Regions from separate parts of the Pyruvatibacter mobilis genome, predicted to be linked through region 1. Evidence: predicted binding sites of a transcription regulator. Region 1 holds the regulator's gene; the other holds the start of a gene.
The links. The regulator HrcA, encoded in region 1, represses chaperone genes, less so after heat shock. The targets are predictions, from matches to a motif close to GTTAGCACTCNCNNNNNGNGAGTGCTAAC.
Positions count from the first base shown of each region.

Region 2: the regulator HrcA is predicted to act here: its motif matches at 1,931-1,959, upstream of HG718_RS10575 (co-chaperone GroES).

Region 1 covers NZ_CP051630.1:2,877,923-2,881,331, forward strand. Annotated here, with positions in the region: gene rdgB (RdgB/HAM1 family non-canonical purine NTP pyrophosphatase) at 1-125, opposite strand, end outside; gene rph (ribonuclease PH) at 122-841, opposite strand; gene hrcA (heat-inducible transcriptional repressor HrcA) at 1,156-2,244, shown strand; partial or broken gene grpE (nucleotide exchange factor GrpE) at 2,414-3,085, shown strand; gene HG718_RS13350 (DUF3047 domain-containing protein) at 3,191-3,409, opposite strand, start outside.
Region 2 covers NZ_CP051630.1:2,266,068-2,269,476, reverse strand. Annotated here, with positions in the region: gene groL (chaperonin GroEL) at 1-1,390, opposite strand, end outside; gene HG718_RS10575 (co-chaperone GroES) at 1,524-1,829, opposite strand; gene HG718_RS10570 (glyoxalase superfamily protein) at 2,065-2,436, shown strand; gene HG718_RS10565 (hypothetical protein) at 2,447-3,217, opposite strand.

The DNA.
Region 1 (3,409 bases):
AGCTCCGCAGCGGAGACGGTTTCGACCCCGAAGGGTGCCAGGAGGTCACGTATCTCGCGCACCTTGCCCTCATTGTGGCTGGCCACGATGATTTTCGGCCCGGTGAAGCGGCGGTGGCTGCTCACGACAGGCCCGCCGCCTGCTTCTGCATGGTCACGAGATCACGGATCGACGCCTTGGCGAGCCCCATCAGGTCGTTGAATTCCTGCTCGGAGAAGGGGTCGCCTTCGGCGGTGCCCTGGATTTCGACGATGCCGCCGGAGCCGGTCATGACGAAATTGGCGTCGGTGCCGGCGGTGGAATCCTCGGCATAGTCGAGATCGGCAACCGGGGTGCCGTTATAGATGCCGCAGGAGATCGCGGCGACGTGGTCGCGCAGGGGGATCTCCTTGATCATGTCGCGCTCCTTCATCCAGGAGAAGCACTGGTGCAGCGCCACCCAGGCGCCGGTGATCGAGGCGGTGCGGGTGCCGCCATCGGCCTGGATCACGTCGCAGTCGACGGAGACCTGGCGCTCGCCCATGGCGCCGAGATCCACCACCGCCCGCAGGGAGCGGCCGATGAGGCGCTGGATTTCCTGGGTGCGGCCGGACTGCTTGCCGGCGGACGCCTCGCGGCGCATGCGGTCGCCGGTGGCGCGCGGCAGCATGCCGTATTCGGCGGTCACCCAGCCGCGGCCGGAATTGCGCAGGAAGGGCGGCACGCGCTCCTCGAGGCTGGCGGTCACCAGCACATGGGTGTCGCCGAACCGGACCAGGCAGGAGCCTTCGGCGTGCTTGGAAAAGCCGGGTTCGAAGGAAACGGAACGCATCTGATCGGGACGGCGGCCGGACGGGCGCATGGACACTCCAATTCGGTTGGGACGCTTATGTGCGGCGCAACATATATTTCGGATATATGTCTCGTGTCGGAAATATATCCCGATATATATCGCCGCCTGTGTCGGGGTTCGGCTGACTTCCTATCCGCGTGCGCCAGCGCCTGCAAGAGATGATCTGTCCCCGGTCTCCCGGGCTGCTCTCGCGCCGGCCAAATTGACGGGAGCGCCGGGCGTTCCTAGATTCCCGCATGGCGCGAAACCGCGCCGCCTTTCCGCCCCGCCCGGGCCCTTCCGGCTGCGGGCAACCGGTTTTCGTTTCGGAGACGGCACCACGCATGGCTGATGGCCCCAACACATTGCTGGAACTGAACCAGCGGTCTCGGGACGTGTTCCGGCAGCTGGTGGAAACCTATCTTGAGACCGGCGACCCGGTGGGGTCGCGGACCCTGTCCAAAGCGGCGACGGTCTCCCTGTCGCCGGCCTCGATCCGCAATGTGATGGCGGATCTGGAGGAGCTGGGCCTGCTGACCTCGCCGCACACCTCCGCCGGGCGCATGCCGACGGAAGCCGGCCTGCGGCTGTTCGTCGACGCGCTGCTGCAGGTGGGCGATCTCACCGAGGAAGAGCGGGCGGGCATCGAGGCGCAGCTGTCGGGCTCCAACCAGCCGGTGGACGACGCGCTCGCCCATGTGTCGCAGACGCTCTCCGGCCTGTCCCATTGCGCAGGCCTCGTGGTGGCACCGAAGCGCGAGGCACGGCTGAAGCAGCTTGAATTCGTGCCGGTGTCGCCGGGGCGGACGCTGGCCGTCGTCGTCTTTGAGGACGGCATGGTGGAAAACCGCATCATCGACACGCCGCCGGACATGCCGGTCTCCTCGCTGACCATCGCCGCCAACTACCTCAATGCGCGCCTCAAGGGAAAAAGCTTCAGCGACGCGCAGCGCCAGGTGCGCGAGGAAATCGCCGCCCGCAAGGCGGAGCTTGATGAACTCACCACGCAGATCGTCGAGGCAGGCCTTGCGGTGTGGTCGGGGACCGGGCAGGGGAAGACCTCCGCCGGGACCGGGAGCGGAGCTGCCGGCCGGTCGCTGATCGTGCGCGGGCGCGGCAATCTGCTGGAGGATGTGCAGGCGCTGGAGGACCTTGAACGGGTGCGGCGGCTGTTCGACGACCTTGAAACCAAGCAGGAACTGCTGGAGCTGCTGTCGCTGGCAGAGAACGCCGACGGCGTGCGCATCTTCATCGGCTCGGAAACCAAGTTGTTCTCGCTGTCGGGCTCCTCGGTCATCGTCTCGCCCTACACCAATGCGGACAACCAGATTGTCGGCGTCCTTGGCGTTGTCGGCCCCACGCGCCTCAATTATGCCCGCGTCATACCCATGGTGGATTACACGGCCCGGCTGGTGACCCAGCTCGTCAGCTAACGCAACATGTCCGTCCGCTGCCTCCCGGCGCACGGGTTGCGTGCGGAACAGGGCTGCCTAAATGGTTCACAGCCGCCTGCCGCTGGCGTACAAGCGGCGCAGACCGGAGGCGCCGCCATCAGGCAGGCTGCCTCCGCCCCTTCCCGATCTTTTGCATGGTGATGTTCAAATGAGTGATCCGAAAGACCAGGCCCAGCCCGAAACCCCCGCTGACGAGGGTGCCGCGCAGGACGCTGCTGCCGAGGGCACTCCCTGGGACGCACCGGCCGATGGCGCCGATGCGGGAGAGGTCACCGACGCGGCCACAGGCCCCGAGGCCCGCATTGCCGAGCTGGAAGCCGAAGTGGCCGACCTCAAGGACCGTCTGCTGCGCGCGGTGGCGGATGCGGAGAACACCCGCAAGCGCGCTGAACGCGACAAGCAGGATGCGGGCAAATACGCCATGACGAGCTTTGCCCGCGACATCCTCTCGGTGGGCGACAACATGCGCCGCGCCATCGACACCCTGTCGGACGAGGACCGCCAGGGCGTACCCGAGCCTGTCCGCAATCTCATCGAGGGCGTTGAAATGACCGAGCGGGAATTCCTCTCGGTGATGGAGCGCCACGGGGTGAAGCCGATCAACCCGCATGGGGAAAAATTCGACCCCAATCTGCACCAGGCCATGTTCGAGGTGCCGGACCCCTCCAAGCCCTCCGGCACGGTGATGGAAGTGGTCGCCACCGGCTACATCATCGGCGACCGCCTGCTGCGCCCGGCCATGGTCGGCGTCTCCAAGGGCGGCCCGGCCGCCGCCGCAGCGCCCGCTGCTGACGCCGCATCCGCTTCCGAGGCAAATGGCGAAGCCGGCGGCACCGAAGGCGGCACGGGCGACAGCTCGGGTGGCGGTGCAAGCGACGGTGGCAAGCCCAATCCCGGCGCCACCATCGACACCAAGGCCTGAGCCCTACAGCACCTGAAGACGCTCCCCGGCATTCGCAAGCGTTATGTTGCGGAAGTCGGCTGTGCCGGGGATGCGCTGGAACAGGCTGTTGGCGATGAACCAGACGCGGACGATGCGTTCCGGCGGCTCGCCCATATAGCGAGCATAATCCGCGTGCAGATTGCGGCGCTCGGATAGCCAGGTCTTCAGATCCTGCTCGCCTGAACGGATCACCACATGGAA
Region 2 (3,409 bases), 610 kb from region 1:
AGCCTTCAACGCCGGAGTTCTCCGCGATCTGACGGATCGGGGCCTGGATGGCACGCAGAACGATCTTCACACCGGCCTGCTGGTCGGCATTCTCGGCGTTCTCCAGAACGGCATTCACAGCCTTGGTCGTGGAGAGCAGGGCCGTACCACCGCCCGGCACGATGCCTTCTTCAACGGCAGCGCGGGTGGCGTTCAGCGCGTCATCGACGCGGTCCTTGCGCTCTTTCACTTCCACTTCCGTGGCACCGCCAACGCGCAGCACGGCAACACCGCCGGCAAGCTTGGCGAGACGCTCCTGGAGCTTCTCACGGTCGTAGTCAGAGGTGGTCTCTTCGATCTGCTTGCGGATCTGCGAGACGCGGGCCTCGATGTCGGCCTTCTTGCCAACGCCATCGACGATCGTCGTGTCATCCTTGGTAATGCGCACGCGCTTGGCGGTGCCCAGCATGTCGAGGGTGACGTTTTCGAGCTTGATGCCGAGGTCTTCGGAGATGACCTGGCCGCCCGTGAGGATGGCGATGTCTTCCAGCATCGCCTTGCGGCGGTCGCCGAAGCCCGGTGCCTTCACGGCGGCAATCTTCAGGCCGCCACGCAGCTTGTTGACCACGAGGGTGGCCAGCGCTTCGCCTTCGATGTCCTCGGCGATGATCAGCAGCGGACGCGACGACTGCACGACGCTTTCCAGGATCGGCAGCATGGACTGCAGGTTGGAGAGCTTCTTCTCGTGCAGCAGGATGTACGGATCGTCGAGTTCCGTGATCATCTTGTCGGCGTTGGTGATGAAGTACGGCGACAGGTAGCCGCGGTCGAACTGCATGCCTTCGACGACTTCCAGCTCGGTCTCGAGAGACTTGGCTTCCTCGACCGTGATCACGCCCTCATTGCCGACCTTCTGCATGGCCTGCGCGATGAGATCGCCGATTTCCTTCTCGCCATTGGCGGAGATGGTGCCGACCTGTGCGATTTCCTCGGAGCCCTTCACCTTCTTGGCGCGCTTCTTGAGGTCAGCAACCGCAGCCGCTGCCGCAAGGTCGATGCCGCGCTTCAGGTCCATCGGGTTCATGCCGGCGGCAACGGCCTTGGCGCCTTCGCGCACGATGGCCTGGGCCAGCACGGTGGCGGTGGTGGTGCCGTCACCGGCTTCGTCATTGGTGCGCGAGGCAACTTCGCGAACCATCTGCGCGCCCATGTTCTCGAACTTGTCTTCCAGTTCGATTTCCTTGGCCACAGACACACCGTCCTTCGTGGTGCGCGGCGCGCCGAAGGACTTGTCGATCACGACGTTGCGGCCCTTCGGGCCCAGCGTCACCTTCACGGCATTGGCCAGCGTGTCGACGCCCTTGAGCATCTTTTCGCGGGCGTCGGTACCGAATTTGACTTCTTTAGCCATGGTATTCCCTTACCTCTGTTGAGCCGGACGGCGCTTGGTGAAAAGCGGCGCGAACCCGGCATTGGTTGGTTTCGTGTGAATGGAAAGCGGTCAGAAAAAAAGCCGCGCCGGAGAGGAAGCCTCTCGCGCAGCCTTACTTCTTGCCCTTCTTGCCTTCGATCACGCCGAGAATGTCGCTCTCTTTCATGATGAGCAGATCCTCGCCGTCGATCTTCACTTCCGTGCCGGACCACTTGCCGAACAGCACACGGTCGCCGGCCTTCACGTCGAGCGCGACCACCTTGCCGCTGTCGTCACGGGCACCCGGACCAGCAGACACAACTTCGCCTTCGGACGGCTTTTCCTTGGCAGTGTCGGGAATGATGATCCCGCCGGCGGTCTTCGCATCTTCTTCGAGCCGGCGGACGACAACGCGGTCGTGCAGGGGACGAAAACCCATGAGCTCTCTCCTCTAAAAGGACATGCCCTGCCACGGGGCAGGACGAAAAAATCCAATGATTTCAGGTTCTTGGTGGCCAGATCGCGCCGGTCCACCCGCCCGTTAGCACTCCCTGAGGGTGAGTGCTAACAAACGCGCGTCGGAAATAGGGAGTCTGCCGGGGCCTGTCAACAGGTCGTGATGGGCTAAACTGCTCAAAAGACTCCTGTTTTTTACCTGCGCCCGGAGCCGAGCCATGGCCATCGCCTTCACTGCCGCCATCCCCATCCTGCGCATCTTCGATGAGGACCTGGCCCGCCGCTTCTATGGCGACTATCTCGGCCTTGAGGTGGATTGGGAGCACCGCTTCGAGCCCGGCCTGCCGCTCTACATGCAGATGTCGCGCGCGGGCCTCGTCCTGCACCTCACCGGCCACCATGGGGATACGACCCCCGGCTCAACCGTCTATGTGCAGATGGAAGACATCGCGGCCTTCCACGCCGAACTGCGCCAGCGGGACGGGATCGGCAATCTGCGTCCGGGCCTTGAGGATGCCCCCTGGGGCGGCAAGCTGGTGGAAGTGACGGACCCCTTCGGCAATCGCCTGCGCTTTGCAGGCGACGCCTGAGGGCAGGGCCCTATTCAGCCGCCACCGGATATTGACCAGTGCCCGCCATGGCAGGTGCAGCCGCTGCGCGCGTGTCACCTCCCGTCGGGGAGGCCACACCACGGGCCCGATGGCCTATCTGGGCGCGGGCCGGGTCGAACTGGTCGAGCAGCGCGAAGTTGAACAGCAGCAGGCCGACAAATTCGGCAGTCTCCTCGACGGTAACCGCCAGCACATAGAACGTGCTGGCGCGCAGGCCTGAATAATCAAGCCACCCGCCGACCATTTCCATCCCCAGCGCACCGCCCACGAAAATGATGCCGCTCAGCACAAGCCGTCCGCTCAGGCGCGGCGGCAGCTGCCGCAGCAGCGGCAGGATCAGAAGGCCAAAGCCACCAAGGCACAGCACCGCGGGCACGACCCACGCATAAAAGAAAATCCCGCCGAACCCGAATGCCGCTTTCAGCGGTTCAATCACGCCTTCATGGAAGCTCGCAGCCTCGTCCATCGAGAGGAAGAAGAAGGCAACGGCAAGCAGCGCCCAGAGCTGCCACATCCGGTCACGGGCAGCTTTCGCTTCCGCACCCAGGCGATAGAGCACCATCGCAGCCACCAGCATGAGAGACGAACTCCACCACGCCGGCACGCTGTTTTCGCTGTCGAGATGAAACTGCCTCAAGTCCTGCAGGACCGTATGGGTGCCGATTTCCAGCACAAAGGCTTCGCGGGCAAAACCTGCCGCGAGCACCGCCAGCGTCACCGCCAGCAGAATCTGTTTGATGAAGTGCGGGTCCGTACGCATCGCCGGCCTCTCGTTGTTAATTTTGCGTAATCAAAATCAGCGGCCTGTCCCGATACGGAACAAACCACCTCCCGGTTGTGATGCCGTGCATGAACTGGTCCAGCCGCCGGGGCAGCCCGCAGCGCGCCCGCGCAATCATTCAAATTTTCACTAAATGCGCATGGGCAGGCTCACCCCGTCTTGGCGCGGACC